2 regions of the Streptomyces sp. STAM6 genome follow, and region 2 is predicted to be linked to the other one. Evidence: predicted binding sites of a transcription regulator. Region 2 holds the regulator's gene; the other holds the start of a gene.
What was found. The regulator HspR, encoded in region 2, represses chaperone genes until heat shock. The targets are predictions, from matches to a motif close to TTGAGNNNNNNNNNCTCAA.
Positions count from the first base shown of each region.

Region 1: a site for HspR is predicted at 16,777-16,795, ahead of lon (endopeptidase La). Genes of this name have one in related genera too.

Region 1 covers NZ_JBUEFZ010000003.1:97,546-119,132, forward strand. The annotation lists gene ACY34K_RS05270 (ABC transporter substrate-binding protein) at 16-981, opposite strand; gene ACY34K_RS05275 (NAD(P)-dependent malic enzyme) at 1,517-2,725, shown strand; gene ACY34K_RS05280 (zinc-binding dehydrogenase) at 2,925-3,890, shown strand; gene ACY34K_RS05285 (glycoside hydrolase family 5 protein) at 3,946-5,283, shown strand; gene ACY34K_RS05290 (helix-turn-helix transcriptional regulator) at 5,295-6,242, opposite strand; gene ACY34K_RS05295 (DUF4097 family beta strand repeat-containing protein) at 6,244-7,089, opposite strand; gene ACY34K_RS05300 (hypothetical protein) at 7,205-8,029, shown strand; gene ACY34K_RS05305 (DUF6104 family protein) at 8,038-8,220, opposite strand; gene ACY34K_RS05310 (multifunctional oxoglutarate decarboxylase/oxoglutarate dehydrogenase thiamine pyrophosphate-binding subunit/dihydrolipoyllysine-residue succinyltransferase subunit) at 8,338-12,126, opposite strand; gene ACY34K_RS05315 (HAMP domain-containing sensor histidine kinase) at 12,407-13,489, opposite strand; gene ACY34K_RS05320 (response regulator transcription factor) at 13,486-14,223, opposite strand; gene ACY34K_RS05325 (spermidine synthase family protein) at 14,309-14,989, opposite strand; gene ACY34K_RS05330 (rhomboid-like protein) at 15,177-15,953, shown strand; gene ACY34K_RS05335 (GNAT family N-acetyltransferase) at 15,950-16,609, opposite strand; gene lon (endopeptidase La) at 16,818-19,241, shown strand; gene ACY34K_RS05345 (trypsin-like serine peptidase) at 19,580-20,413, opposite strand; gene ACY34K_RS05350 (helix-turn-helix domain-containing protein) at 20,456-21,427, opposite strand; gene ACY34K_RS05355 (M4 family metallopeptidase) at 21,578-21,587, shown strand, end outside.
Region 2 covers NZ_JBUEFZ010000058.1:943-8,974, reverse strand. The annotation lists gene ACY34K_RS32805 (hypothetical protein) at 114-503, shown strand; gene clpB (ATP-dependent chaperone ClpB) at 516-3,101, opposite strand; gene ACY34K_RS32795 (pyridoxamine 5'-phosphate oxidase family protein) at 3,350-3,763, shown strand; gene ACY34K_RS32790 ((2Fe-2S)-binding protein) at 3,896-4,213, opposite strand; gene ACY34K_RS32785 (helix-turn-helix transcriptional regulator) at 4,535-5,515, shown strand; gene ACY34K_RS32780 (hypothetical protein) at 5,518-6,024, shown strand; gene ACY34K_RS32775 (heat shock protein transcriptional repressor HspR) at 6,127-6,588, opposite strand; gene dnaJ (molecular chaperone DnaJ) at 6,593-7,774, opposite strand; gene grpE (nucleotide exchange factor GrpE) at 7,847-8,032, opposite strand, start outside.

The DNA of each region.
Region 1 (21,587 bases), on a different contig from region 2:
GTACGGAGCGACGGATCACTTGCCGGCGTTGATGGTCGCCGCGGTGACCGCGCTGTTCTTGACGTCCCACTTCTCCAGGACCTTGCCGTACTCACCGTTCTTGATGATGGCGTCCAGCGCTTCCTTGAGCGCGTCACGCAGCTGCGTGTTCTGCTTGTCGACCGCGATTCCGAACGGACCGGCCTCGGTCTGGCCGCCGGCGACCTCGAAGTCGTTGCCGCCACCCGCGGTCTTCGCGATGTACGCGGCGACCGGGTAGTCGTTGAGGTCGGCGGCCGCGCCACCGGACTTCACGCGGGTCTGGGCCTCGGCGTCCGTGTCGAACGCCTCGATGGTGAGCGTGCCCTTCTTGTCCTTGGCGCACTTCGCGGCCTGCGTCTTGAAGGTGTCCTCGTAGATGGTGCCGCGCTGGACGGCCACCTTCTTGCCGCAGAGGTCGTCCAGGGACTTGATGTTCTGCGGGTTGCCCTTCTTGACCAGGAGGGAGACGCCCGAGTTGAAGTAGTCGACGAAGTCGACGCCCTCGCCGACCTTCTTGCCCTTGTCGTCCAGGCCCTCCTGGCGGGCCTTGGTGTCGCTCATGGCGGACATGACGATGTCCTGGCGGCCCGTGTTGAGGGACGAGATCAGGCCGTCGAAGGTGCCGCTCGTGAACTCGAACCTCACCCCGAGCTCCTTGCCGAGCGCGGCGGCGATGTCGGGGTCGATACCGACGATCTTGCCGCCCTCCTCGAACTCCATCGGGGCGTAGGCGGCGTCGGTGCCGACCTTGATGACACCGGCGTCCTGGTACTTCTTGGGGAGCTTGTCGAAGAGCGGGGCGGCGTTGCCCGTCTTGCCCGGCTCGGTGGTGCCGGCCGATCCGCCGTTGGTCTGGTCGCCACAGGCGGTGAGCAGCAGGGCCCCGGTGACCGCGATGGCTCCGACCGCAGCGGTTCGGAGCTTCGCGGCGGTGGTGCGGCGTGTGGTGCTTGCGGTCATGGTCGGGTTCCTCCGGCTTATCTGGGGAGTTGCCAAGGGTCGGGGCACGCACCTTCGAGTGTCGCGACCTCGTGTGATTTGGCATCTTGCCATTCGGACTGGCCCAAACAGGGGGCCTCGCATGTCAAAATCGGATAACGGGTCACCCCCGAACCCGACGGGGCCGGTACATCAAGGCCGGACCTTCTGCGGGTTTATCTTCTTGCAACCGGAAAATCTCCGGCCGATCTCGCCATGTGGGCGGGATCGAACGCGCGATACGGACGCTGTATGGACTTGTCCAGATATTCGGCCATGAGTGGCGAGATCGCCACCTGTCATGCGGGACCGCCGGGCGGGGCCGCAGGCGCCTAATCGACTCGTCGCCGGTACCGTCCGTCCGGTAAGAAGGATCCTTACACCCCTCATCCGGGGCTCAGGGCGCGTTGTGCGGCGCGCCCGCGCGGCTACCAGACACGGCGGCCGCGGTGCCCGCCCACCCCTCCTCAACCAGGAGTGGCCACCCTCAAATGATGAAGACTTAAGGGGTCAACAAATGGCAGCGGAGATCGTCAATCCTCGCAGCGACAGCGATACCGAAGGGACCGACGAGCCCTTCGATCCGGCCTTCGCCCTGCACCGGGGCGGAAAGATGGCCGTGCAGAGCACGGTTCCGATCCGTGACAAGGACGACCTGTCCCTCGCCTACACGCCCGGCGTCGCCAAGGTGTGCAGCGCCATCGCCGAGAAGCCCGAGCTGGTCCACGAGTACACCTGGAAGTCCCAGGTCGTCGCCGTGGTGACCGACGGCACCGCCGTGCTCGGCCTCGGCGACATCGGCCCGGAGGCCTCCCTCCCGGTCATGGAGGGCAAGGCGATCCTCTTCAAGCAGTTCGGCGGCGTGGACGCGGTCCCGATCGCCCTCGCCACGACCGACACGGACGAGATCGTGGACACCGTCGTGCGTCTCGCGCCGTCCTTCGGCGGGGTGAACCTGGAGGACATCTCGGCGCCGCGGTGCTTCGAGATCGAGCGCAAGCTCCAGGAGCGGCTCGACATCCCGGTCTTCCACGACGACCAGCACGGCACCGCCGTGGTCACCCTCGCGGCGCTCCGTAACGCCGCGAAGCTGACCGGTCGCGGCCTCGGCGACCTGCGCGCGGTGATCTCCGGCGCCGGCGCGGCCGGGGTGGCCATCGCCAAGTTCCTCCTGGAGGCCGGCCTCGGTGACGTGGCGGTCGCGGACCGCAAGGGCATCGTCAGCCGGGACCGCGAGGACCTGAACCCGGTGAAGCGCGAACTCGCCGAGATCACCAACCGGGCCGGGCTCTCCGGCTCCCTGGAGAGCGCGCTGGCCGGCGCGGACGTCTTCATCGGCGTCTCCGGCGGCACGGTCCCGGAGCCGGCCGTCGCGTCGATGGCGCCGAACGCCTTCGTCTTCGCCATGGCCAACCCGAACCCCGAGGTCCACCCCGACATCGCGCACAAGTACGCGTCCGTCGTGGCGACCGGCCGGTCCGACTACCCGAACCAGATCAACAACGTGCTCGCCTTCCCCGGCATCTTCGCGGGCGCGCTGCAGGTCCGGGCGTCCCGGATCACCGAGGGCATGAAGATCGCCGCCGCCAACGCGATCGCGGACGTGGTCGGCGACCAGCTCGCCGCCGACTGCGTGATCCCGTCGCCGTTCGACGAGCGGGTCGCCCCGGCCGTCGCGGCCGCGGTGGCCGCCGCCGCCCGTGCGGAGGGTGTCGCGCGTCGCTGACGTACCCCGAAGGCCCCGTCCCGCCCCGGGACGGGGCCTTTGCCGTGCCCGCCGTGCCCGTGCCCGCCCGCGCCGCCGTGCCGCCGCGCCCGTCGTACCGTGCCGCCGTGCCGCGCCGTGCCCGTCGTACCGCGCAGGGACTGACGTCACACCGGTACGCGGTTCCGCCGCGCACCGGTGCCGCCCTAACCTCAAGGTCATGTTCGCTGCCTACGCCGCCCGAATCGACCGCGATCAGCCGCTGAACGGCCTGGTACTGGGTGAACGCCCGGCGCCCGAGGTCCGTCCCGGCTGGACCACCGTCACCGTCAAGGCCGCCTCGCTCAACCACCACGACCTCTGGTCGCTGCGGGGAGTGGGCCTGGCCGAGGACAAGCTGCCGATGATCCTCGGCTGCGACGCCGCCGGCCTCGACGAGGACGGCAACGAGGTGGTGATCCACTCCGTCGTCGGACAGACCGGCCACGGCGTCGGCCCGAACGAGCCGCGCTCCATCCTGACCGAGCGCTACCAGGGCACCTTCGCCGAGAAGGTCGCCGTACCCACCTGGAACGTGCTGCCCAAGCCCAAGGAGCTGAGCTTCGAGGAGGCCGCCTGCCTCCCGACCGCGTGGCTCACGGCGTACCGCATGCTCTTCACCAATGCCGGGGTCCGCCCCGGCGACTCGGTCCTCGTCCAGGGTGCGGGCGGCGGCGTCGCCACGGCCGCGATCGTCCTCGGCAAGGCGGCCGGCCTGCGCGTCTACGCCACCAGCCGCGACGAGGCCAAGCGCAAGCGCGCGATCGAGCTGGGCGCCGTCGAGGCCTTCGAGCCGGGCGCACGGCTGCCGCAGCGCGTGGACGCGGTCATCGAGACCGTCGGCGCCGCCACCTGGTCGCACTCGGTCAAGTCGCTGCGGCCCGGCGGCACGCTGGTGATCTCGGGCGCGACGAGCGGCGACCGCCCCGCGCACGCCGAGCTGACCCGGATCTTCTTCCTCGAACTCAAGGTCGTCGGCTCCACCATGGGCTCCAAGGACGAGCTGGAGGACCTGCTCTCCTTCTGTGCCGCGACCGGCGTCCGGCCGGTCATCGACGAGGTACTGCCGCTGGACCGGGCCCGCGAGGGCTTCGAGAAGATGGCGACCGGTGACCTCTTCGGGAAGATCGTCCTGACGATGTCTTGATGGACCGTCAGGTTCCTTGATGGGATCTCCGGCACCCGATGCCGGAGGTCCCCTCATGCGCACCCTCGCCCTCGTACTCGCCGCCCTGCTGACCCTGCCGCCGACGCGGGCGGCCGAACCGGACATACCCCGTCTCACCGACGACCGCGGCCGTGTCCTCACACTGCGCGGCTGGAACGTCGAGGACAAGACGCACCGCGGTGACGCGGCGCTCTCCGCCATCACCGAGAAGCACTTCCGCGACATGAGCGCGCGGGGCTTCAACTTCGCCCGCCTGCTGGTCTTCTGGGACGACCTGGAGCCCCGGCCCGGCCGGTACAGCCAGTCGTACCTCCGCAAGATCGAGCGCATCCTCGACTGGGCCGACCGTTACGGCGTCCAGGTCCTGATCGACTCCCACCAGGACGTCTTCGGCCCGGCCTTCGGACACCGCGGCATCCCCGAGTGGGCCACCCGCACCGACGGCCTGCCCTTCACCCCGCACCCGGACGACTGGTTCGCCGAATACTTCGAGCCGGCCGTGCAGCGTGCCTTCACCCACCTCTACGAGGACGAGGACCTGCGCCGGGCGCAGGCGCGGATGTGGTGGGTCCTCGCCGACCGCTTCGAGCACCACCCGGCGGTCCTCGGCTACGACCTCATCAACGAGCCGATGGGCGAACTGCGCGAGGGCGAGGACCTGCCCGCGGCCGCCCGCCGCATCGAGCGCGACCACCTCACACCGCTCTACAACCGCCTCGCGGACGCGATCCGCCCGGTCGACGGCGACAACTGGCTCTTCATCGAGCCCACGCCCCTCGTCGGCGAGGGGGTGCCCACCGCCCTCGGAAGGGTCGACGACCCCAAGGTCGTCTACGCCCCGCACTTCTACAACTCGGCGATGGAGGCGGGCGCGGACTACGACCCCGCCGCGGGCTGGATCGAGGCCTACGAGGCGGCGGTCACCCGCTACCCGAAGGAGTACCGCGTCCCGGTGGTCGTGGGGGAGTGGGGCCCGCTGAACAACGCGCTGCCGAACATGGGCCGCTTCTACCGCGAGGCGCTGGCCTCCCTGAACCGCTACAGCTCCGGCTGGGCGGGCTATGTGTGGTGCTACGGCGGCGGGTACTGCGCCGTGGACGGCACGGGAGCCTTCCGTACGAACAAGGAACAGACGGCCGCGCCGTACGCGCGGGCGGTGGCGGGCCGCGGCGTCTCCGAGTCCCCGCTCACCTACACCGCCGCCCGCGGCACCACGGAGCTCTCGTTGCCCCCGGACCCGCGGGGCTGGCGGGTGGAGGTGACGGGCCAGGCCTGGCCGCGCACGGCCACGGTGCGGCCGGACCGGCCCGCCCTCCTGCGCGTCCACGCGGTCCCGGGCACCGAGGTGCGGATCACCGTCACCCCGGGCTGAGCCGCGCTGCCTCAGTCCCGCGGCCCCCGCAGCAGCGCCGCGATGTGGGCCGCGGCCGTGGAGAGGTGCCGGCGGGCCTCCGCCAGCTGGGCCTGTGTCACTCCGTGGTCGCGGGCAGCGTCGCGGACGTCGTCACGGAAGCGGTCCAGCAGCCGCTCCAGGTCACGCGCCGGGTCGCCGGTCGCGGCCAGGTCGTCCCACTCGGGGGCCTCGGCCGGCTCGGGCTTCGCACAGGTCGGCCAGGCCGTCGTGGGCGGGGTCCCGCCGCCGAAGAGGCCGCCAAGACGGGTGGTCAGTTCGGACAGCCCCTCGCGGACACCGTTCGGCCAGTCGCCCGCCGCGATGTGGTCCTGGACCTGCTGGGCGATGCGCTGCATCTCCTCACGGGCGTTCTCCTGCGCCTCCCGGGCCTCGCGGCGGGCCGTCCGCGCGTCCTCGCGGGCCCGGCGCGACTCGTCCTTCGCCCGCCGCGCCTGGTCCTTCCACTCCTGCTTGGCCTTCCGCAGCTCCTCCTTGGCGGTGCGCCAGGCCTCCCAGTCCTCACCCGCGCCGACACCGCCGCCGGACGACGTGCGGGTCGCGCTCGCCGCCGCCCGCATCTCGCTGCGGAGCTTGCCGGCCGCGCCGCGCACGTCGTCGCGGATCTCGGCGGCGAGTTCGGAGACCGAGTCGCGGATCTCCACCTCCAGGTCGGCCAGTTCGTCGCTGCGGCCCGCCAGTTCCGCGCGCCCGGCGTCCGTGATGGAGTACACCTTCCGGCCGCCCTCGGTGGCGTGCGTGACGAGACCCTCGGCCTCCAGTTTGGCGAGCCGGGGGTAGACGGTGCCGGCCGAGGGCGCGTACAGCCCCTGGAAGCGCTCCTCCAGGAGACGGATCACCTCGTACCCGTGGCGCGGGGCCTCGTCGAGGAGCTTGAGCAGATAGAGCCGCAGGCGGCCGTGGGCGAAGACGGGGGGCATCTCAGAGCACCTTTCCCTCGGTGGCCCGCGCGGGCTCGCTGTCGTGCGGGCGGCGCAGCAGGGCGATCGAGCCGGAGACGGTCGTCGCCCGCAGCGTGCCCCGCCCCGTGCCGAGCTTTCCGGTGATCTTCTTGGCGCCCCACTGGCCGCTGACCCGCAGGTCCTCGAACGCGTTGGACACCGCGCCGCTCGCGGTGTTCGCCTCCACCCGCGCGTCGGCCGGGTGCGGCAGCCGGATCGCCACCTCGCCCGAGACGGTGGTCAGCCGGATGTCGGTGGGCTCCTCGGTCGGGTCGAGGTCGATGACCATGTCACCGCTGACCGAGTCGGCCCGGACGGACGTGCCGGCGCCTTCGATGACGGTCAGGTCGCCCGAGACGGAGTGGAAGCGGAGGTCACCGGTGACGGCCTGGGCCTCCAGGTTGCCGGAGACGGTGTCGGCGCGTACCTCGCCGGAGAGTCCGACGAGCGTGGTGTCGCCGCTGACGCCGCGGACTTCCGTGCGTCCCCGGATGCCGGAGACCACGGCGCCCGCCCCGACCACGCCGACCTCCACCGTGGCGCCGGCCGGGACGGCGAGCGACACGACCGCGTTGCGGTGCCACCCCTTGCGGTCGAGCCACTTGAGGAAGCCCTGCCAGGGCAGGTCCTCATAGGCGACCGTGAGGGTGGAGCCCTCCTGGGTGACGATCAGCGGGGGGCCGTCCAGCTCGGACACCTCCACCCGGGCGGAACCCTCGTCGGTGCCGACGACGTTGACCGTGCCGTTGACGATGCGCACCTTGAGCGTCGTCACAGGGTCGTCGAGGGTGATTTTCCTCGGCGCGTTGACGGACCACTCCGGCATGGGGCCTCCCTGGGACATGACGCAACATATCGCGTCTCCTTGAGATACACGATATATCGCGGTCCGGGGAAGTCAAGCGCGCCGTATCGGGGCAAATTGCCCTAGCGTAAGGGGCATGAACGCGACTCACCCCGGCGCGCTCCTGCTGTGCGGAACGGGGCCGGACGCCGTCCGGTCGCCCGCGCACCTGCTGCGCGAGCGGCTGCTGCTCGCCCCGGCCGGCAGCGACTGGAGCGTGCTCGTCCCCGAGGGCAGGCCCTGGCTGGACGGCGCCGAACCGGTCGAGCGGGTCGTGGGCGGCTGGGCCACCGCGCTCGCCGTCGGCGCGCCCTGGCCGGTGGTGGCGCTGTGGTGGGACGCGGACCGGGCCGGCTGCACCCTCGCCACCGGCTTCCGCCGCCCGGTCGGATACACCTGGCTGTCCGACGGCACCCCCGTCGGCGAGGACGAGGCGATGCGGACCCTCGCGGTCCGCCTCGGGCTGGACCCGGTCGTGGACGTCGGGGACCTGGAACGCCTCACCCGGCGCGACCCGGACGCCGACGGCCGGACCAGGCTGCTCGGCCTCACCGCCGTCCTGACCCGGCGGGGCCTCACCCTGCCGCCGGGCCTCACGCCGGGGGAGCCGGCCGACCGCCTGCGCACCGCCGCGCACGCCTACGGCGCCGAACCGGTCGAACAGCAGGGCCTGTCCGGCGGGGTCCGGTCCGAACCGGAGGCCGCCGAAGCCGGCCGGCTCGACCCCCGGGGCCCGGGCTCCCGGCTCCGTGGCCCCGGGGTCCGGATGCTCGCCGCGGTCCAACTCGCGACCGGCCTCCCGCTGCTGGTCTGGGCCCTCGCCCGGCGCAGTCCCGGCTGGGCGGCGGCGGGCGCGCTGCTCACCGCCCAGGGCGCCCTCGGCCTCGCCCACGACCGCGTGCGCGAGGACGGCACTGCCTGAGGAGCCCTCTACTCGTCGTCGTCCTCGTCGTCGAGCCGGGCCAGCCACGTCGCCAGGCGCTCGACTGGTACCTCGAAGTCGGGGTTGAGGTCGACGAACGTACGCAGCTGCTCGGCGAGCCACTCGAAGGTGACCTCCTCCTCGCCGCGCCGCTTCTCCAGCTCCTCGATGCCACGGTCGGTGAAGTACAAGACATGCTCCTGGTACGGACGGGGTGTACCCCTTCAGGGTAAGGGCGCGGGAAAAGGCCCGGCCCCCACGAGTCACCTCGTGGGGGCCGGGCCCGACAGCTACCGCTGAGGCTCCGCTCAGGCGTCGAAGACCTCGCTGACCAGCTGGGCCTGCTCCGCCTGGTGGCGCTTGGCCGAGCCGACCGCCGGGGAGGAGCTGTGCGGACGCGAGATGCGGCGCAGGCGCTCGCCGTGCGGGATGTCCGCGCCGACCGCCAGGTCGAGGTGGTCGATCAGGTTGAGCGCGATGAACGGCCAGGCACCCTGGTTCGCCGGCTCCTCCTGGGCCCACAGGTACTTCTCGGCGTTCGGGTACTTGGAGATCTCGGCCTGGAGCTCCGCACCCGGCAGCGGGTACAGACGCTCGAGCCGGATGATCGCCGTGTCCGTGACACCGCGCTTCTGCCGCTCGGCCTCGAGGTCGTAGTAGACCTTGCCGGAGCAGAAGACGACCTTGCGGACCGCGTTCGCGTCCACCGACGCGTCGCCGATGACCGGGCGGAAGCCGCCCGTGGTGAACTCCTCCGCCTTGGACGCGGCCGCCTTGAGGCGCAGCATCGACTTCGGGGTGAAGACGACCAGCGGCTTGTGGTGCGGGTTGTGCACCTGCCACCGCAGGAGGTGGAAGTAGTTCGACGGCAGGGACGGCATGGCGACCGTCATGTTGTTCTGCGCGCACAGCTGGAGGAAGCGCTCGGGGCGGGCGGACGAGTGGTCCGGGCCCTGGCCCTCGTAGCCGTGCGGCAGCAGCAGCGTGACGCCGGAGGTCTGGCCCCACTTCTGCTCGGCCGAGGAGATGAACTCGTCGACGACGGTCTGCGCGCCGTTGACGAAGTCACCGAACTGGGCCTCCCACATGACCAGCGACTCGGGACGCGCCAGCGAGTACCCGTACTCGAAGCCCATCGCCGCGTACTCGCTGAGCAGCGAGTCGTAGACGTTGAAGCGGGCCTGGTCCTCGGAGAGGTACAGCAGCGGGGTGTAGTCCTCGCCGGTCTCCTGGTCCACCAGCACCGCGTGGCGCTGGCCGAAGGTGCCGCGGCGGGTGTCCTGGCCGGCGAGCCGGACCGGGGTGCCCTCCATCAGCAGCGAGCCGATGGCGAGGGTCTCGCCCATGCCCCAGTCGATCGTGCCGTCCTCGACGGAGGCCGCGCGGCGCTGCAGCTGCGGCATCAGACGCGGGTGGACCTGGATCCGCTCGGGGATGTTGACCTGCGACTCGGCGATCCGCTTCACGACCTCCTGGGAGACCGCGGTGGAGACGGCGACCGGGAACTCCGCCCGGGGCTCCGGGCTGGGCGCCGGGGCGGGGCTGCTGACCGCCTCGCGGACCTCCGCGAAGACCTTCTCCAGCTGGCCCTGGAAGTCCTGGAGCGCCTGCTCCGCCTCTTCCAGCGTGATGTCGCCGCGGCCGATCAGCGACTCGGTGTACAGCTTGCGCACCGAGCGCTTCTTGTCGATCAGGCTGTACATCTGCGGGTTGGTGAACTGCGGGTTGTCGCCCTCGTTGTGACCGCGGCGGCGGTAGCAGATGAGGTCGATCACGACGTCCTTGTTGAACGTCTGGCGGAACTCGAAGGCCAGCCGCGCCACGCGGACCACGGCCTCCGGGTCGTCACCGTTCACGTGGAAGATCGGCGCCTCGATCATGCGGGCCACGTCCGTGGCGTACATGGAGGAGCGGGACGACTCGGGCGCCGCCGTGAAGCCGACCTGGTTGTTGATGACGATGTGGACCGTGCCGCCGGTGCGGTAGCCGCGCAGCTGCGACATGTTGAGCGTCTCGGCGACGACACCCTGGCCGGCGAAGGCCGCGTCACCGTGCAGGGCCACCGGCAGGACGGTGAAGTCCGTGCCGCCCTTGTTGATGACGTCCTGCTTGGCGCGGACGACACCTTCGAGGACCGGGTCGACCGCCTCCAGGTGCGAGGGGTTGGCGACCAGGGAGACCTTGATCTGCTCGCCGTCGAGGCCGGTGAACGTGCCCTCGGCGCCGAGGTGGTACTTCACGTCGCCGGAGCCGTGCATCGACTTCGGGTCGAGGTTGCCCTCGAACTCGCGGAAGATCTGCGCGTACGACTTGCCGACGATGTTCGCGAGGACGTTGAGGCGCCCGCGGTGGGCCATGCCGATGACGACCTCGTCCAGGCGCGACTCGGCAGCCGAGTCGATGACCGCGTCGAGCAGCGGGATGACGGACTCGCCGCCCTCCAGCGAGAACCGCTTCTGGCCCACGTACTTGGTCTGGAGAAACGTCTCGAACGCCTCCGCGGCGTTCAGCCGGCGCAGGATGCGCAGCTGCTCCTCGCGCTCCGGCTTGGAGTGCGGGCGCTCGACGCGGTCCTGGATCCACTTGCGCTGCTTGGGGTCCTGGATGTGCATGAACTCGATGCCGGTGGTGCGGCAGTACGAGTCGCGCAGCACGCCGAGGATGTCGCGCAGCTTCATCATGGACTTGCCGCCGAAGCCGCCGACCGCGAACTCCCGCTCCAGGTCCCACAGGGTGAGGCCGTGCTCGGTGATGTCCAGGTCGGGGTGCTTGCGCTGGCGGTACTCCAGCGGGTCGGTGTCGGCCATGACGTGGCCGCGGACCCGGTAGGAGTGGATCAGCTCGAAGACGCGGGCGGCCTTGGTGACGTCGTCGTCGTGCGACGCGTCGATGTCCTTGAGCCAGCGGACCGGCTCGTAGGGGATGCGCAGCGACTTGAAGATCTCGTCGTAGAAGCCGTCCTCGCCGAGGAGGAAGTTGGCCACGATCCGCAGGAACTCGCCCGACGCGGCACCCTGGATGACCCGGTGGTCGTACGTCGAGGTCAGCGTCATGACCTTGGAGATGCCCAGCTTGTTCAGGGTGTCCTGGGAGGTGCCCTGGAACTCGGCGGGGTAGTCCATCGAGCCGACGCCCATGATGACGGACTGTCCGGGCATCAGCCGCGGCACGGAGTGGACGGTGCCCAGGCCGCCGGGGTTGGTCAGCGAGACGGTGACGCCGGTGAAGTCGTCCATCGTCAGCTTGTTGTTCCGGGCGCGGCGGACGATGTCCTCGTACGCCTGCCAGAACTCGAAGAAGCCCAGCGTCTCGGCCTTCTTGATGCCGGCGACGACCAGCTGGCGCTCGCCGTTGGCCTTCACCAGGTCGATGGCCAGACCGAAGGTCACGTGGTCGGGCTTGACCAGGGTCGGCTTGCCGTCCTTCTCCGCGTAGGACCAGTTCATGGACGGCATGGCCTTGATGGCCTGCACCATCGCGTACCCGATGAGGTGCGTGAAGGAGATCTTCCCGCCGCGGGCGCGCTTGAGGTGGTTGTTGATGACGATGCGGTTGTCGAAAAGCAGCTTCACCGGGACGGCGCGGACGGACGTGGCCGTCGGCATCTCCAGCGAGGCGTTCATGTTCTTCGCCACGGCCGCGGCGGGGCCGCGCAGCGTCACGAGCTCGGGGCCGGCCGGGGCCTCGGCCGCGGGAGCGGCCTTCGCGGCGGGCTTGGCGGCGGCGGGCTTGGCGGCCGGGGCGGCGGGAGCGGGGGCGGCAGCGGTCTGTGCGGGAGCCGCTGCTGCCGGCTGCGCCGGGGCCGGAGTCGCCGGGGCCGGGGTCGCCGGGGCCGGGGCGGCGGGGGTCGCGGTACCCGCAGCCCCCGCGGCTGCGGCTCCCTCGCCCGCGGGCTTGTCCGCCGAGCCGGCGGTGCCCGGCTTGTAGTCGGCGAAGAAGTCCCACCAGGCACGATCGACCGAATTCGGGTCCTGGAGGTACTGCTGGTAGATCTCGTCGACGAGCCACTCATTGGCACCGAACGCGGCGGCAGGGTTCAGACCCTGCCCGTCTTGGTCGGTCGAAGTGCTCGAGTTACTGGGGGACTGAGACGACACGGCGGCAACCGCCCTCTTCCGCTTCACAAGGTGATGGACAGCGGAAATAAAGGCTACGCCTCCCTGGCCGGGAGGTGCAGACCGGGCGTGCCATCGTCGCGTACATCACACGGAAACCTTGGTTTCGCGGCCGGGAATGGCGGGAAACAAGCGTGGTTCACCCGCGATCGGGTACGCGACAGCATCGCCACACGCCCGCGATGGCGTGCAAGCCCGACCTCGTCCGGGCATCTCCTGCATATGTCCTCGCAGAAGCAGCCCGTCCGGTTCGAACCCTACGTCAACCGCGCTGCTGGGGGATCCCTGGAAGAGTGACCAGAATCCGGCATCCACGTGCGGATTCGGCCACCCCGATACGGCCGCCGTGCAGATCGACCGCCCAGCGGGCGATCGCCAGCCCCAGTCCCGTGCCGCCGTCGCTGCCCGGCCCGTGCGGCGCCGTGACGCTGCCCCGGTTGAACCGCTCGAAGACCTTGTGCCGTTCGGACTCGGGGATGCCGGGGCCCTCGTCCACGACCTCCAGGTCCAGCGACTCGGGCTGCGGCCCGCGCCTGGCCCGTACGGTGACACGGCCGTGCGGCGGCGAGTGCTTCACCGCGTTGTCGATCAGGTTCGCCACCACCTGGTGCAGCCGCTCCGCGTCCGCGTGCGCGGTCAGCTCCGGCGGCGACACGTCCAGGTGCAGATGGACGTCGGTGCGGGTGTGATTGCCCGAGCCGGAGCTCAGGGCGCGTTGCGCGGCGGCCAGGTTGGCCTCCTTCAGCACGCCGGACAGATAGGGCCACACCTCGAAGCGCCGCGACCGGAGTGGTACGACACCGTTGTCGAGCCGTGACAGATCCAGCAGCGTCTCGACCAGCCGGCCCAGCCGCTCGGTCTGCTTCAGCGCCGTACGCATGGTCTCGGGATCGGCCGCGGAGACCCCGTCCACGACGTTCTCCAGCACCGCCCGCAGCGCCGCGATGGGCGTGCGCAGCTCGTGCGAGACATTGGCCACCAGCTCCTTGCGGTGCTGGTCCACCGCCTCCAGGTCGTCCGCCATGCGGTTGATCGTGGAGGCCAGGTCGCCGAGCTCGTCGCGGCGGCCGGCGCCGCGCACCCGGCGCGTGTAGTCGCCGTGCGAGATCGACTTGGCGACCGTGTTCATCTCGTCCAGCGGCGCGGTCAGGCCGTGCGCCACGAACTGGGTGATCAGCAGCGTGGCGATCACCGAGAACACCGTGATGAAACGGAGCTCGGTCTCCGTGCGCAGGGCCACCATCAGCAGGCCGGTCGTGATGAAGACCGAGACGACGACGAGTGAACCCAGTTTGGTCTTGATCGAGATCGAGACGGAGCGCAGCCGGGACCGGAGCGAACTCATGGCGCGGGCGTCTCCAGCGCGTAGCCGACGCCGTGGACCGTGCGGATGCGCTCGGCGCCGATCTTCCGGCGCAGCGCCTTGATGTGGCTGTCCACCGTGCGGGTGCCCGAGGCGTCCGCCCAGTCCCACACCTCGGCGAGCAGCTGCTCGCGCGAGAGGACGGCGCGCGGTGTGTTGGCCAGGCAGACCAGCAGGTCGAACTCGGTCGGGGTGAGGTGCACGTCCTCGCCGCGCACCCGGACCCGGCGCTGGGCGTGGTCGATCTCCAGCTCGCCCAGGCGCAGGATGCCGCTGCGCGGCGTCACCGCGGCCAGCGCGGCCCGCTCCACCCGGCGCAGCAGTACGTGCACCCGGGCGGCCAGCTCGCGCATCGAGAACGGCTTGGTCATGTAGTCGTCCGCGCCGACCCCGAGCCCGACCAGCATGTCGGTCTCGTCGTCCCGTGCGGTCAGCATCAGCACCGGTACCGGACGCTGCGCCTGTACCCGTCGGCACACCTCCAGGCCGTCGAAGCCCGGCAGCATGACGTCGAGGACCATCAGGTCCGGCTGCCAGGCCTCCGCCGCGTCGACGGCCGCCGGGCCGTCGGTCGCCGTCTGCACCAGGAAGCCCTCGGCCCGCAGCCGGGCGGAGATGGCATCGACGATCGTGTTGTCGTCCTCGACGACCAGCACTCGGCGCTGAGCACCAGGCGCGACCGTGGTGCCGGTGTGGGTGGTGTGTGTCTGCTCCATCGCCCCGCCCCTGTCGCGCCGTGCGCGAACCGCGTGTAGATCCGTGTGTTCGGTCAGCAGCGTAAAGGCACCGACCGGGTCCCGGCTACGCAGGGCGAACGGCGAGGTGGACCACGTCCGGTACGCCCCGGGCAACCGGGACCTCTTCGGTTCTTACCCCGGTGAATCCGGCATTCCGCAATGACTCTTCGAAATCGGCGGAGGGCTGGGCGGACCACACGGCGAGAATCCCGCCGGGGTGCAGCCGGGCCGCGCAGGCGGCCAGACCGGCCGGTGAGTAGAGGCTGTCGTTGTCCTCGGTGACGGTCCAGTCGGGGCCGTTGTCGATGTCCAGGCACAGGGCGTCGTACCGGTCGGGCGACGTGTGGACGTAGGACACGAGGTCGGCGTGGATCAGGACCGTGCGCGGGTCGGCGAGCGCAGTGCCGGAGATCGCGGCGAGCGGTCCCTCCCGGTGCCAGTCGATGATGGCCTGTTCGCGCTCGACCACGGCGATGCGGCCCCAGTGGGGGCCGGCCGCGGCGTGCGCGAGCGAGAAGCCCACCCCGAGGCCGCCGATGAGGACGGCGGGCCCCTCGCCCGCCGCGGCGCCTCCGGGACGGGCCCCCAGCGCGTCCCGGGCGGCGTCGACGAGCAGCCGTTCCGAACGGCCGTCGGAAGTGTCCATCAGGAAGGTGCCGTTGGCGATGATCTCGAAGTCGTCGCCGCGCTGCCGCAGCACCACTTCGCCGTACGGTCCTTCACGTCGGTCGAGCGTCTGAGCCATGATCCTCAGCCTACTGAGACGGCCCCGGTGGGCGGGCCGGTTTCGCGACGCCCCGGCCGCGGCGAAGGTTGTGCGGTGTGATCCAGATCATGGGCGCCCGCGTTGGTGATCGCACGGATGATCGCGTTGAGTGGGGGCAGGGTGGACCGGGGGGTTCGTCGAACGAAGGGGCCTCGCGGTGCATCAGCTGCGAACGCGCGAGAGGCGTGAGACAGGCGGGACGCGCGGCGTGGTGCGCGACGGCGCGGCGCTGTTGAACGCCGTGCCGCGCCAGCGGACCGCCGCGGCCGCGCCCCCCGCGGGGCCGCCCGTCCCGGGGTGCGCCCCCGCTCCCGCCGGGGCGTGGTGGCGCACGGCCGTCCGGCTGCTTCCCGGCCCCATCGGTACGCCGTTCACCTTCTGCTACACGCTCCTGCTGATCGCCTCGTCGCTCTTCGCGGAGTTCGGCGACCCCGAAACCGTCTCCGCCCTGCTGCGGGCCTCCAGCACGGACGTCGCCCATCTGTCCCGGACCCCGCTGCTGGTGCTGGCCGCCAGTGCCCTGTGGGTGGCGGGCGGGCTGCTGTCGCCGTACGCCGTGGCGTTCGTGTTCGTCCTGACCGCGCTGGAGCGGCGCATCGGGGCGTGGCGCGCGGCCGCCGTCTTCCTGGTGGGGCACGTGGTGGCCACGTTGGCCACCGAGATCCCGGTCGCCCTGTCCGTCCTGGCCGGCCACCTGCCCGGCAGCTCGCTGCACCGCCTGGACTACGGCATCAGCTTCGGGCTGATGGCGAGCGTCGGTGCGCTGGCCGGGCTGCTCACCCCGGTGGTGCGGGCCGTCGTGCTGGCGTGGGTGTCGGTGCTGCTCCTCCACGACCTGCTGGCCTTCGAGGACCCGCTCACCAACTGGGGACATCCGCTGGCCCTGCTGATCGGCATCGCCGGCTGGCCGCTGGTGCGGCGGGCGGCACCCATGCCCACCTAGGGCGCTTCTTCTCGATCGGGCCGGGCGTTCCGCACGATCCCGGTCAGCGGGCCCTGGTACCGCCAGCCCAGGGCGCTGTACAGGGCGCGGCCGTCGGTGGTGGCGCTCAGCACTCCGGTCACGGCCCCCGTCTCGGCGCCGGCCGTCTGCAACCGGCGCATGACGAGGCGGCCGAGGCCCCGGCGCCGGTGGCCGGGGTGTGTCTCGATCTGGTCCATCACCGCCGTGGCGCCGGTCGCCGCCATCTGGCCGCGGGCGGCGAGCGTGCCGTCGGCCGCGAGGACGCGCACCCGGAAGACGCCGCCCGTGTCCTCGTCCTCCACGGTGTATCCGGCGGGCGGCGCGGGTGCGGCCGCCGCTCGCAGCTCGGTGAACATCATGAAGCCGGGGTCGTCCGGGACGGTCCAGTCCGGCGTGATCCAGCCGGTGACCTCCCCGGGCTCCGCGAGGACCTTGAGCCAGGCGTTCGGCTCGGTGACGTCCCGGCAGAGCTTGCCCACGGAGATCTCGTCCGGTTCCGGCAGCACGTGCCGGAACACGTGGTGCGGCAGACCGACGTCGATGCGGTGGCCCCAGGGCTCCTCGACGGGCGGGGGCGTGCCGCGGGACACGGCCCATCCCCGGACCCACGCTGCTGTAATGGCTGAACTGTCCATGGGTCTATTACACACGGAGGGCCGTCGTGAAGCCAGGGTTTCGGCGGTCCGGAGTCCTGGCGGTACCGCCCCGATCTGAGAGGGCGTCAAGCCGCCTTCCGTCGCGGGCGGGGCGGTGATCGCTCAGAGCGAACGCGCCCCGGGGAACATCCCGGAGGCGTGAGGCATTGAGTCGGTACAGCTCAACTTCGCTGCCTAAGGGGAGATCATGGCTGCTGAGTCCTCGTCCTACAACGACGTCCTGACCCTGCCCGTGCTGCCGCTCGACGACGAGGTCGTGCTGCCCGGAATGGTGGTGCCGCTGGACCTGTCCGACACGGAGGTACGAGCCGCGGTGGAGGCCGCACAAGCCGCCGCCCGGTCCAGCGGGCCTGGGTCCGGGAAGCCGCGCGTGCTGCTGGTGCCCCGCGTCGACGGCACCTACGCGGGCACCGGTGTCCTCGGCACCGTCGAGCAGGTCGGACGGCTCTCCGACGGTGACCCCGGCGCGCTCATCCGCGGCCGCGGCCGCGTCCGCATCGGCGCGGGCACCACCGGACCGGGCGCCGCCCTGTGGGTCGAGGGCGCCGTGGTCGAGGAGACCCTGCCCGACCCGCTGCCCGGCGCGGTCACCGAACTCGTCAAGGAGTACAAGGCCCTCGCCACCAGTTGGCTGAAGAAGCGCGGCGCCTGGCAGGTCGTCGACCGCGTCCAGCAGATCGACGGCGTCTCCGCCCTGGCCGACAACTCCGGATACTCACCCTTCCTGACGGTGGAACAGAAGGTCGCCCTGCTGGAGACCGAGGACCCGGTCGCCCGGCTCAAGCTCGCCACCGAACAGCTGCGCGAGCACCTCGCCGAGCAGGACGTCGCCGAGTCCATCGCCAAGGACGTCCAGGAGGGCGTCGACAAGCAGCAGCGCGAGTTCCTGCTGCGCCGCCAGCTCGAAGCCGTGCGCAAGGAGCTGCGCGAGCTCAACGGCCAGGCGGACGGGGACGAGTCCGACGACTACCGCAGCCGCGTCGAGGCCGCCGACCTCCCCGGGAAGGTGCGCGACGCCGCCCTCAAGGAGGTCGAGAAGCTGGAGCGGTCCAGTGACCAGAGCCCCGAGGGCTCCTGGATCCGCACCTGGCTCGACACGGTGCTGGAACTCCCCTGGAACGAACGCACCGAGGACAGCTACGACATCCGGGGCGCCAAGGCCGTCCTCGACGCCGAACACGCGGGCCTCGACGACGTGAAGGAACGGATCACCGAGTACCTGGCGGTACGCAAGCGGCGCGCCGACCGCGGAATGGGCGTCGTCGGCGGGCGCCGCGGCGGCGCGGTGCTCGCGCTGGTCGGCCCGCCGGGCGTCGGCAAGACCTCGCTCGGAGAGTCCGTCGCCCACGCCATGGGGCGCAAGTTCGTCCGGGTGGCCCTCGGCGGCGTGCGGGACGAGGCGGAGATCCGCGGCCATCGGCGTACGTACGTCGGCGCGCTGCCCGGCCGTATCGTCCGCGCCGTCAAGGAGGCCGGGTCCATGAACCCGGTCGTCCTGCTCGACGAGATCGACAAGGTCGGCTCCGACTTCCGCGGCGACCCGGCGGCCGCCCTCCTCGAGGTCCTCGACCCGGCGCAGAACCACACCTTCCGCGACCACTACCTGGAGGTCGAACTCGACCTGTCCGACGTGGTCTTCCTCGCCACGGCGAACGTCCTGGAGGCCATCCCCGAGGCGCTGCTCGACCGGATGGAGCTGGTCCGCCTCGACGGATACACCGAGGACGAGAAGGTCGTCATCGCCCGCGACCACCTGCTCCCGCGCCAGTTGGAGCGGGCGGGCCTGGAGAGCGGTGAAGTGACCCTCGACGAGCCGGCCCTGCGCAAGCTCGCGGGGGAGTACACCCGGGAGGCGGGCGTACGGAACCTGGAGCGGTCGATCGCCCGGCTGCTGCGGAAGGTCGCCGCCCAGCACGAACTGGGCGAGCGAGAGTTCCCGCTCACCGTCACGGACGGCGATCTGCGCGAGCTGATCGGCCGCCCGCACCATGTGCCCGAGTCCGCGCAGGACCCGGCCGAGCGGCGCACGGCCGTACCGGGCGTGGCCACCGGACTCGCGGTCACCGGCGCGGGCGGCGACGTCCTGTTCGTCGAGGCGTCGCTGGCCGACCCCGAGACGGGCGCGGCGGGCCTCACCCTGACCGGCCAGCTCGGGGACGTGATGAAGGAGTCCGCGCAGATCGCGCTGAGCTTCCTGCGCTCGCACGGTGCCGAACTGGAGCTCCCGGTCACCGGACTGAAGGACCGGGGCGTGCACATCCACTTCCCGGCGGGCGCGGTCCCCAAGGACGGCCCGAGCGCCGGCATCACCATGACGACGGCGCTCGCGTCGCTGCTCTCCGGGCGACCGGTCCGGACGGGAGTCGCCATGACCGGTGAGGTGTCGCTGACCGGACGTGTCCTGCCGATCGGCGGCGTGAAGCAGAAGCTGCTGGCCGCGCACCGGGCCGGCATCACGACCGTGATCATCCCCAAGAGGAACGAGGCGGACCTGGACGACGTCCCCGCCGAGATCCTCGACAAGCTGGAGGTCCACCCCGTGACGGACGTCCGGCAGGTGCTGGAGCTGGCGCTGTCCCCCGCCAGGTCGGCGTTGCCCCTGGCAGCCTGACCCGCCCCGCGCGCCCCGCCCGGCCAGGGGCGACCCCGAGAGGGACGTCCCGGGCGCGCACGGCCGCGCCGAGAGCCGCGGGCTCGCCCACCGCGCACCGCCCGGGGCTGACCGCGACGAGCGGTGCCCGCCGGTGGCCACGGGGGCACCGCTCGCCGGGGCACCGTGCGACCGGCGACCGGCGACCGGCGACCGGCCACCGGCGACCGGCCACCGGGCCTCGGCTACCGGGCCTCGGCTACCGGGCCTCGGCCACCGGGCCTCCGCCCAGGGCGCCACCGGCGCACGGAACCCCCCCCGCGGTGCTGCCCGCCGCGGGGGGTTCCGGGCGTGACCGGTCAGGGCTTCTCCGCCACCGCGCGGTCGTACAGCGCCCGCGCCTTCGCGTCGAAGAGCACCGCCGTGGACTCGGTGTCCGTGTCACCGCCGCTCAGGACGCCGATCATCCGGCCCGGGTGCGCCGGGTCGCGGTAGTCGGCCAGCCACGGGCTGCCGCTGGTGCCGTCCCAGAACCCGGCGCACTCGATGCGCACCATCGCGGCGGGCTGGTCGGCGTCGTGGCGGGCGTCGGTCGTGCAGGTGATGGGGCGGTTGTCCGGGTTGTGCTCCGGGTTGGGGTAACCCACCACCGTCACCCGGCGCTGCGGCCGTGACGCCCAGTCGGGCGTCGCCGCCCCCACGACGTCCTGCACATCGCGCCCCTTGGCGTCGGGTTCCAGGGTCAGGAACGCGAAGTCGGCCGACTCGTCCCCGTTCTTGCGCCACCTGTCGTCGACCTGGATGGCGGCGACCTTCCACGTCCCGTACGGGGCGGAGCCCTTGCCGGCGCCCCGGAAGGCGGGTGCGAAGGCGATGCCTTCCGCGTACGTCCCGTACTCGAAGACACAGTGCGCGGCGGTGGCCACGATGTTGCGGCCCGGGCTGTCGACGACGCTCGCCGTGCACCAGTGCTCCTCACCGTCCAGCAGCACGCCGACCGACTTCAGCCCGGCGGACGGCACGGCCGAGCGCTGCGGTGAGGGCGCGGCGGCGGGCGGTCTCGCGGCCGCGGTGCCGGCGTCCGCGTCCCCGGCAGGGCGCGGAGCCGAGTGCGAGGTCGCGGCGCACCCGCAGGCGGCGGTCATGACGGTGGCTGCGACAACGGTCCACAGCGACGGCCTCTTCCAGTGCATGCGCCCCATCCTTGCCGATCAGAGCGTTCTCCGGGAGTACGGTCAGGGCTCCAGCCAGCCCCGCAGGGTGGCCTGCGCCCCCGCCTGGAACCGGGTCCGCGCGTCCAGCGACTCCAGCAGCCGGCTGATCCGCCGCCGCGCGGTGTGCACATGGACGCCCAGCCGGCGGGCGATGGCCTCGTCCTTGAGCCCGGCGGCCAGCAGTGCCAGCAACTCCCGCTGCTGACCCGGCGGCGCCGCACCCCCGCCGGTGCCCAGCGGGGTGGCCCGCTCCCACGCGGTCTCGAACAGCGGCACCAGCGCGGAGCGCAGCGGGCCGTCTCCGATCACCAGCGCGGCCGCCTCCGGATCGGCGGCGTCGGCCGGCGGCACCAGCGTGACCCGGCGGTCCACCACGGTCAGCCGGGTGGGCACGGCGGCGGCCAGCCGCAGCCGCAGTCCCCGTTCCGCCAGGGCGGCCAGCGCCCGCGCCCGGCCGGGCTGTGCGAGGCCCGCCCGGTCGAGCACCGCCCGCACCCGGACACCGCGGGCCAGCAGCGACTCGACGCCGAGGCCGGCGGGCAGGGACCGGTCGAGGACCAGCACCTCCCGCGCGGCGGCCGCGAGGAGCCGGCCGGCCCGCTCGCCGATCGCCCGCCGGCCGGTCACCACCTCCACGCCGCCGGTGGCGGCCGCGTCCGGCGGCAGCCGGCCCGCCAGCCGGTCGGCGGTCATCCGTAATCGCTCCAGCTCGGCCGAGCGCAGGTGCAGTTCCGCCTGGCGACGGTGGATGAGCGTGCGGATGGCGGCCGCGGGGGCCGCGGGCTGCGGCAGGCCGTCCTCGTGGGGCGGGTCGGTCCGCCGTGCGAAGCCGTGCTCCACGAGCCGGTCGAGCGCGGTGTCGAGCCGCGCCCGCTCCAGCCCCAGCTGGCGGGCCAGTTCGTCCGGCCCGTCCGCCCGTTCCCCCAGCAGTGCCTCGTACGCCCGCTGCTCGACTTCGCCCAGGCCAAGAGTGGTCAGTTCCCCCTGGATCATGCACCGGATTCTCACGCCGCCCTCACGGGACCCACAAGTGTGCGTGTCCACTTCTCAACACCCCTGTCTCATTGCCGCCCTGACGTCCCAGCACTTGCAATGGCCATGACCACCTGTACGGCTGACCAGCACGTGGGAGGGGTACGTACTGTGCGCGAAC
Region 2 (8,032 bases):
CACCGCGGTGATCCGCTGCGGGCTGACATGATCTCGTGTCCATGACCGAAAAGAGCCGGAAATCCGGGGACACCGGAAAAGGAAAGACGCGCGGGTGGCGCTGGGGAATATGGGTGACGCTGCTCCTGGTCCTGGGGCTGCCGGCCGGCTGTCTGGCGTGGGGCGCGTACTCACTCAGTGAGTCCGGGCGGGAGCAGGAGGTGCCCTGTGACAAGGTGATGGAATTCGCCCGGGGCACCCTCCCCGAGGGGGCCGCCGACGCCCGGTGCACGGGCATGCACTGGCAGGACACCCTCGTGGAGGCGGACTTCCGGATGCCGCGCGGTCAGGTGGCGGGGTGGCTGGCCGCCGGCTGGCCGACGGCGGAGCCGTCCCGGCCCTGCGACACCGACCTGTGTGTGCACGCGGAGTACCAGGACGCCGACCTCTGGGCGGTCACCGTGAAGGTGACGTACGAGGACGGGGACACCGCCCTCGTACATCTCACGGCCTTCGACATGTGACGGCCGTGGCCCCTACTGCGCCGCGCCCACGATCAGGCCGTCCTCGAACCGGTCCACGCGGACCGTGTCGCCGTCCTTGACCTCTCCGGCCAGGATCTCCTTGGCGAGCCGGTCGCCGATGGCCGTCTGGATCAGGCGGCGCAGCGGCCGCGCGCCGTACGCGGGGTCGTTGCCCTCGTCGGCCAGCCACTCCAGGGCCGCCGGGGTGACGTCGAGCGTGAGCCGGCGTTCGGCCAGGCGCCGGCCGAGCCGGTCGATCTGCAGCCGGGCGATGTGGGCGAGCTCCTCCCGGGTGAGGGCCGAGAAGACCACCAGGTCGTCGAGCCGGTTGAGGAACTCCGGCTTGAAGGAGGCCCGGACGACCTCCAGCACCTGCTCCTTCTTCTGCTCCTCGCTGGTCAGCGGGTCCATCAGGAACTGGCTGCCCAGGTTGGAGGTCAGGACGAGGATGGTGTTGCGGAAGTCGACCGTACGGCCCTGGCCGTCCGTCAGCCGGCCGTCGTCCAGCACCTGGAGCAGGATGTCGAAGACCTCCGGGTGCGCCTTCTCGACCTCGTCGAGCAGGACGACGCTGTACGGGCGGCGGCGGACCGCCTCGGTGAGCTGGCCGCCCTCCTCGTAGCCGATGTAGCCGGGGGGCGCGCCGACGAGCCGGGCGACGCTGTGCTTCTCGCCGTACTCACTCATGTCGATGCGGACCATGGCCCGCTCGTCGTCGAAGAGGAAGTCGGCGAGCGCCTTCGCCAGTTCCGTCTTGCCGACGCCGGTGGGGCCGAGGAAGAGGAAGGAGCCGGTGGGCCGGTCGGGGTCGGCGATGCCCGCGCGGGTGCGCCGGACGGCGTCCGACACGGCGCGGACGGCCTCGCTCTGGCCGATCAGCCGCCGGCCGATCTCGTCCTCCATCCGCAGCAGCTTCTGGGTCTCGCCCTCCAGGAGGCGGCCGGCCGGGATGCCGGTCCAGGAGCCGACGACGTCGGCGATGTCGTCGGGGCCGACCTCCTCCTTGACCATGGTGTCCTTGGCGGCCTCCTGCTCGGCCTCGGTGGCGGCCTCCAGCTCCCGTTCGAGGCCCGGGATCTCTCCGTAGAGCAGCTTGGACGCGGTGTCGAAGTCGCCGTCGCGCTGGGCGCGCTCGGCCTGGCCGCGCAGCTCGTCGAGCTTCTCCTTGAGCTCACCGACGCGGTTGAGGCCCTGCTTCTCCTTCTCCCAGCGGGCGGTGAGGCCGCGCAGCTCCTCCTCCTTGTCGGCGAGGTCGCGGCGCAGCTTCTCCAGGCGCTGCAACGAGCCGGCGTCGGTCTCGTTCTTCAGTGCCAGTTCCTCCATGCGGAGGCGGTCGACGGCGCGCTGGAGCTCGTCGATCTCGACGGGCGAGGAGTCGATCTCCATCCGGAGCCGGGAGGCGGCCTCGTCGACGAGGTCGATGGCCTTGTCGGGGAGGAAGCGGGAGGTGATGTACCGGTCGGAGAGCGTGGCGGCCGCGACGAGCGCGGAGTCGGCGATCTGGACCTTGTGGTGGGCCTCGTATCGGCCCTTGAGTCCGCGCAGGATCGCGATGGTGTCCTCGACGGTCGGCTCGGCGACCAGGACCTGCTGGAAGCGGCGCTCCAGCGCCGGGTCCTTCTCGATGCGCTCGCGGTACTCGTCGAGGGTGGTGGCGCCGACCATGCGCAGTTCGCCGCGGGCGAGCATGGGCTTGAGCATGTTGCCCGCGTCCATGGCCGAATCGCCGCCGGCGCCCGCGCCGACGACCGTGTGCAGCTCGTCGATGAAGGTGATGATCTGTCCGTCGCTGTCCTTGATCTCGGACAGGACGGTCTTGAGGCGCTCCTCGAACTCTCCGCGGTACTTGGCCCCGGCGACCATGGCGCCGAGGTCCAGGGCGACCAGGCGCTTGTTCTTCAGGCTCTCGGGGACGTCCCCCTTGACGATGCGCTGGGCCAGTCCCTCGACGACGGCGGTCTTGCCGACGCCGGGCTCGCCGATGAGGACGGGGTTGTTCTTGGTGCGGCGGGACAGCACCTGGACGACGCGGCGGATCTCCTGGTCCCGGCCGATGACCGGGTCGAGCTTGCCCTCCCTGGCGGCGGCCGTGAAGTCGGTGCCGAACTTCTCCAGGGCCTTGTACTGGCCCTCCGGGTCCGCTGTGGTCACCCGGCGCCCTCCCCTCGCCTTCTCGAACGCGTCGAGCAGCCGCCCGGCGCTCGCGCCCTGCCGGGTGAGCACCTCGCCGGCCTGGCCGCCCTTGGCCGCGATGCCGATGAGCAGGTGCTCGGTCGACAGATACTCGTCGCCCAGTTCCTTGGCCCGCTGCGAGGCGTCGGCGATGACGGCGAGCAGTTCGCGGTTGGGCTGCGGCGGGGCGACGGTGGAGCCGGTGACGCTGGGCTGGGCGGCGAGCAGCCGCTCGGCCGCGGAGCGTACGGCCGCCTGGTCGGCCTCGACGGCGGCGAGCAGGTCGATGATGTTCTCGTTGTCCTGACCGGCCAGCAGCGCGAGCAGCAGGTGCGCGGGCGTCAGATCGGGGTGCCCGTCGGACACGGCGCGGCTGGTGGCGGCGTTGATCGCGTCACGGCTTTTGTTGGTCAGCTCGGCGTCCACGTACCTTCTCTCCTCCGTTTTCGTGGCTCGGCTCACCTCCGGGGCGCCTTCGCGAGTGCCGGCGGTCGGATCGGCGTGGTCCCTCGTCGCTCGGGACCTCCGCGCGTTCTCCCCTTCGGCACCCCGCGCGCCCCTTCGGCTCGCTCACCCAAAGGCACCCTAAGGCTTTGACTTAACCAACGTACACAAAGTTGAGTCCATTCCGCTCAAGGTGGTGGCGGTCGACGCCCGCCGGTAGGTTCCGGCACATGGCCATAGACCTGCGCGACCCCGATGCGTCGTACCTCAGCTTCTGGCGCGAGTACCACATGTGCACCCTCACCACCCCCCGGCCGGACGGCACGCCGCACGTCGTGGCCGTGGGCGTGACCTACGACCCCGAGGGCGGCGAGAAGGGCATCGCCCGGGTGATCACCAACAAGCACAGCCGCAAGGTCGCGAACGTGCTGGCCGCCGGGCCGGAGGGCGCGCCGGTGGCGGTCTGCCAGGTGGACAAGGGCCGGTGGGCGACGCTGGAGGGGCGGGCGGTCGTCCGCACCGAGCCGGAAGTGGTCGCGGACGCCGTGGCGCGCTACGCGCGGCGATACGGCCGGACTCCCGCGCCGAACCCGGACCGCGTGGTCATCGAGATCGCCCTGACCCGGGCGATGGGCCGCGCCTGACCTCCCGTGGGCGCCGATACGGCCGCGCGGGACAGGCGCGCACAGCACAGCGGCGCCATCGTGTTTCAGGTCCACGATGGCGCCGCTGTGTGGGGGAAGCACCTGAGCGATTTACAACGACGGGGGAACCGCTCAGGCGCTGCGGGGGGTGGCGGGGGTGGTCTCGGCCTCGACGAGCTGGTGGTCACGCTGGTCGAGGTTGACGAAAATCATGCCGTACCGGATGGCACAGCGAACGGGCTGCGGGGCACCGCGGGGCCGGCGGAGGCACCGGTAGGCGCGGATGTCCTCGTCGTCTCCGCGCGTGATGACGATCGGCTCCCCGAAGAGGGTGACCATCAACGAATCGCCACTGTGCGGCACGGCCGTGACGAGGTCGATGAAATGCCACCCGGAACGGTAGGCGGACGCCATCTCGCGCCGGAAGCGGGGGTCTTCAGGAACCGTCATGCCCCCACGAACCCCCAACCGGGGTCGTGCTGGTCGGCAGGAGCGACTGCACCCCATCCAGGATCCATGGTCTTGGCGACGATCTGCGCCTCAGCGCCCCAGCCTGGATCCTCGGCTGGCGCCACCGCTCCCACCGCTGCAGCAGCGATGAGCGCAACACCAACTACGGTGCGTATGAGCTTCTTGGCCATGACCGAGCAACCTCACTTGAAGGTGATACATCCCGCTCCCCCGCAGCCACGACGATGGCCCACTCCTCACGTTTTCACCACTGGCTCAATGCATCATGTTCCTGAATCGGAAAAGCCTGGGGGTGTACAGATGCGATCAGATCGGGATGAACAGGGACATCCCCATAGCCACGTTGAGCTCTGCGAAACCGGTTCCCAGATCTACACGGAAGCTCTTCGTGCTGGTCGAATAGCCCGCGACGACGTCGCGGCGGCACCCTGCCTCATCGACCTCGACCTGCTCCGGCCCGATCCCGACGACGCGCGGTGGCTCCGACCGGTCCCGCCCTCCGCCGCTTTGGCGCAACTGATACTGCCCATCGAGAAGGAAATACAGGATCGGCGGCGACTGACCATCGCACTCGCCGACGCGTTTGAGCCATTCATGGCGGTCAGCGCCCAGGATCCCTGCCCGACCCACTCGATCGTCGTGCTGGAAGGCCTGAAACGGATCAACGCGAGCCTCGACCGCGCCGTCGCCGAGTGCTCGGTGGAACTGCTGACGGTGCAGCCGGGCAGCGGCCGCAGCGCGCACACCTTCGGCGAAGCGCTGCGCCGGGTGAGGCCGTTGCTCGGGCGGGGCATCAAGATGCGCACGCTCTACCAGCACACGGCCCGTCACCAGCCCACGACTTTGGCTTATTTGGAGCGCATCGGTCCCGAGGTCGACGTCCGCACGCTGGAAGAGATCATCGACCGGCTCATCATCGTCGACCGCAAGGTGGCGTTCGTTCCCGCGAGCCGCGACCGCCAAGTCGCCCTGGAACTGCGCCACCCCGGCCTCGTGGAGTACCTCGTCGGGGTCTTCGAGCAGTTCTGGCTGCAGGCCGTCCCCCTGGACGACCCGGTCATCTACGAGCCCCACCCGCACGGCATCAGCGGCGTCCAGCGCTCCATCGCCAAGCTCCTGGTCGAGGGCCACGTCGACGAGGCCATCGCCCGCCGGCTCGGGATGAACGTCCGCACCTGCCGCGCCCACATCGCCAAACTCGCCTCCGCGCTGGGCAGCGGCAGCCGCGCCCAGCTCGGCTATCTCATCGCCCAGTCCGGGATCCTGGAGCAGGACCACTGAACATGAACGACCGCGCCGCCGCCGACCCGGCCATGGCCCACCCGCGTATCGCACTCGACCACAAGGCGGGCACGCTCGACGTCTCCGGCTCCGGACTGCCGCCCGTGCGCCTCGTACGGGCGACGAGGACGGAGCCGGAGACGCACATCCCGATCGGGACGCGCGACGCCTCCCTGCTCACCCTGACCGTGGACGGCGCGCCCGCCCGCATAGCACCCGCCCGGGGACGCATCTCCCGCCGCTCCTACCGGGTCGACGCGACGGTCGACGGCACCGCCTACCGGCTGGTGCCCTGCTCGTACGGCGAGAGCCGCTTCCTGAGGAACGGCCGCCGCCTCGGGCTCCTCGAATCCGCCGGCGACGGCAGTGTCACGGCCGACTGGGACGAAGGAGCGGAGCCGAGCGCCCGGGACGTCGCGGTCGCCACGGCACTGGCCGCGGCGTACGGGACGGGCGCCGCACCCTGGTGGGAGACCGCCCTGAACGCCCTGAGCGAACTCATCCCGTGAACCGCGAAGGTCCCCTCCACCCGTGAACGGCGAAGGTCCCCTCCACCCGGGAGGGGACCTTCCTCACAGCCGTGGGCACAGGGCCCGGACGCCGGACCTGCCCTACTCTCCGCGCTTGGGCGGCTTGGGCCGCCAGACCACCAGCGCGCTCGTCTGCTGCACGTCCTGGTACGGCACCAGGTCGCGCCGGTACGAGGCGTGCACCTGGGCCTCGCGCTGCCGCATCGCGGCCGCCGCCCCCTCGACCGCCGCGCTCAGCTCGGCGATCCGGGCCTGCAGCGCCGCGACCTGGTTCTCCAGTTCGATGATCCGCTTGATGCCCGCCAGGTTGATGCCCTCGTCCTGCGACAGCTGCTGCACCTGGCGGAGCAGCTCGATGTCGCGGGCCGAATAGCGCCGGCCCCGGCCGGCCGTACGGTCCGGCGAGACCAGGCCCAGCCGGTCGTACTGCCGCAGCGTCTGCGGGTGCAGACCGCTCAGCTGGGCGGCGATCGAGATGACGTACACCGGCGTGTCGTCGGTCAGTTCGTAGGGATTGCGACTGCGCCCGGGTCGGCTGTCCATAGCGTCATGCTCCCTTCGCGGCCTGGAACAGCTCCGCCCGCGGGTCTTCGCCCGCGGTCGCCTCGCGGTACGACTCCAGCGCCTCACGCGCCTTGTCGTCCAGCTCCTTCGGCACGGCCACCTCGACGGTGACGAGCAGGTCGCCACGCGTGCCGTCCTTGCGGACGGCGCCCTTGCCGCGGGCCCGCATCGTGCGGCCGTTCGGCGTGCCGGCCGGGATCTTCAGCGTGACCGCGGGCCCCCCGAGGGTGGGCACCTTGATCTCGCCGCCCAGCGCGGCCTCGTGGAACGACACCGGCACCGTGACCGTGAGGTTGTCGCCGCGCCGGCCGAACACCGGATGGGCGTCCACGTGCACCACGACGTACAGGTCACCGGCCGGTCCACCGCGCTCGCCGGGCGCGCCCTTGCCGCGCAGCCGGATCCGCTGCCCGTCGGAGACGCCCGCCGGGATACGGACCTGCATGGTGCGCGACGACTTGGCCCGTCCGCTGCCGTGGCAGACGTCGCAGGGGTTCTCGGCGATCAGGCCGCGCCCCTTGCAGTCCACACACGGGTCGGTGAGCGAGAAGGAGCCGCTGCCGCCGCGCGACACCTGACCGGTGCCGACGCAGGTCGGGCACACGCGCGGCGTGCCGTTCTTGTCACCCGTGCCCGAACAGGCCTTGCAGGGCTGCTGGCTGGACATCCGCAGCGGGACCGTGGCCCCGTCGACGGCCTCGGTGAAGCTGAGCGTCACCTCGGACTCGATGTCCTGGCCGCGCCGCGGCTGCGTACGCGTCCCGGCTCCGGCGGCACCCCGGTTGAACAGACCGCCGAACACGTCCCCGAGGCCGCCGCCGAAGCCGCCGGCGCCCGCGCCGCCCTGGGCGCCGCCTCCGAAGAGGTCGCCCAGGTCGAAGTTGAACGTGCCGCCGGCTCCGCCGGGACCGGCGCGGAAGCCGCCGTTGCCGAAGAGGGCGCGCGCCTCGTCGTACTCCTTGCGCTTCTTGGGGTCACCGAGGATGTCGTTCGCCTCGGAGATCTCCTTGAAGCGCTCCTCCGCCTTGGCGTCGCCCTTGTTGGCGTCCGGGTGGTTCTCCCGGGCGAGCTTCCGGTACGCCTTCTTGATCTCGGCCTCGGTGGCGTCCTTGGGGACGCCGAGAACCTTGTAGTAGTCCTTCTCGACGAAGTCCTTCGTGCTCATCGACGTCCCTCCTTCCGGACGATCACCGCGTCACCCGCAGGGTGCCGTGCCCCGGTCCCACGCGGGACCAGGTCACGCACCCTCCTCGGGCCCACCGCTCTCCTCGTCGGCCGACTTGTCTTCCCCGGACGCGTCCTTGGCGTCCTTGGTGTCCTTGGGCGCCGTCCCCGGCTGGGGCTCGGCGACCGCGACACGCGCGGGCCGGATGGTCCGCTCGCCGATCCGGTACCCCGGCTGCAGGATCGCGACGCACGTCGT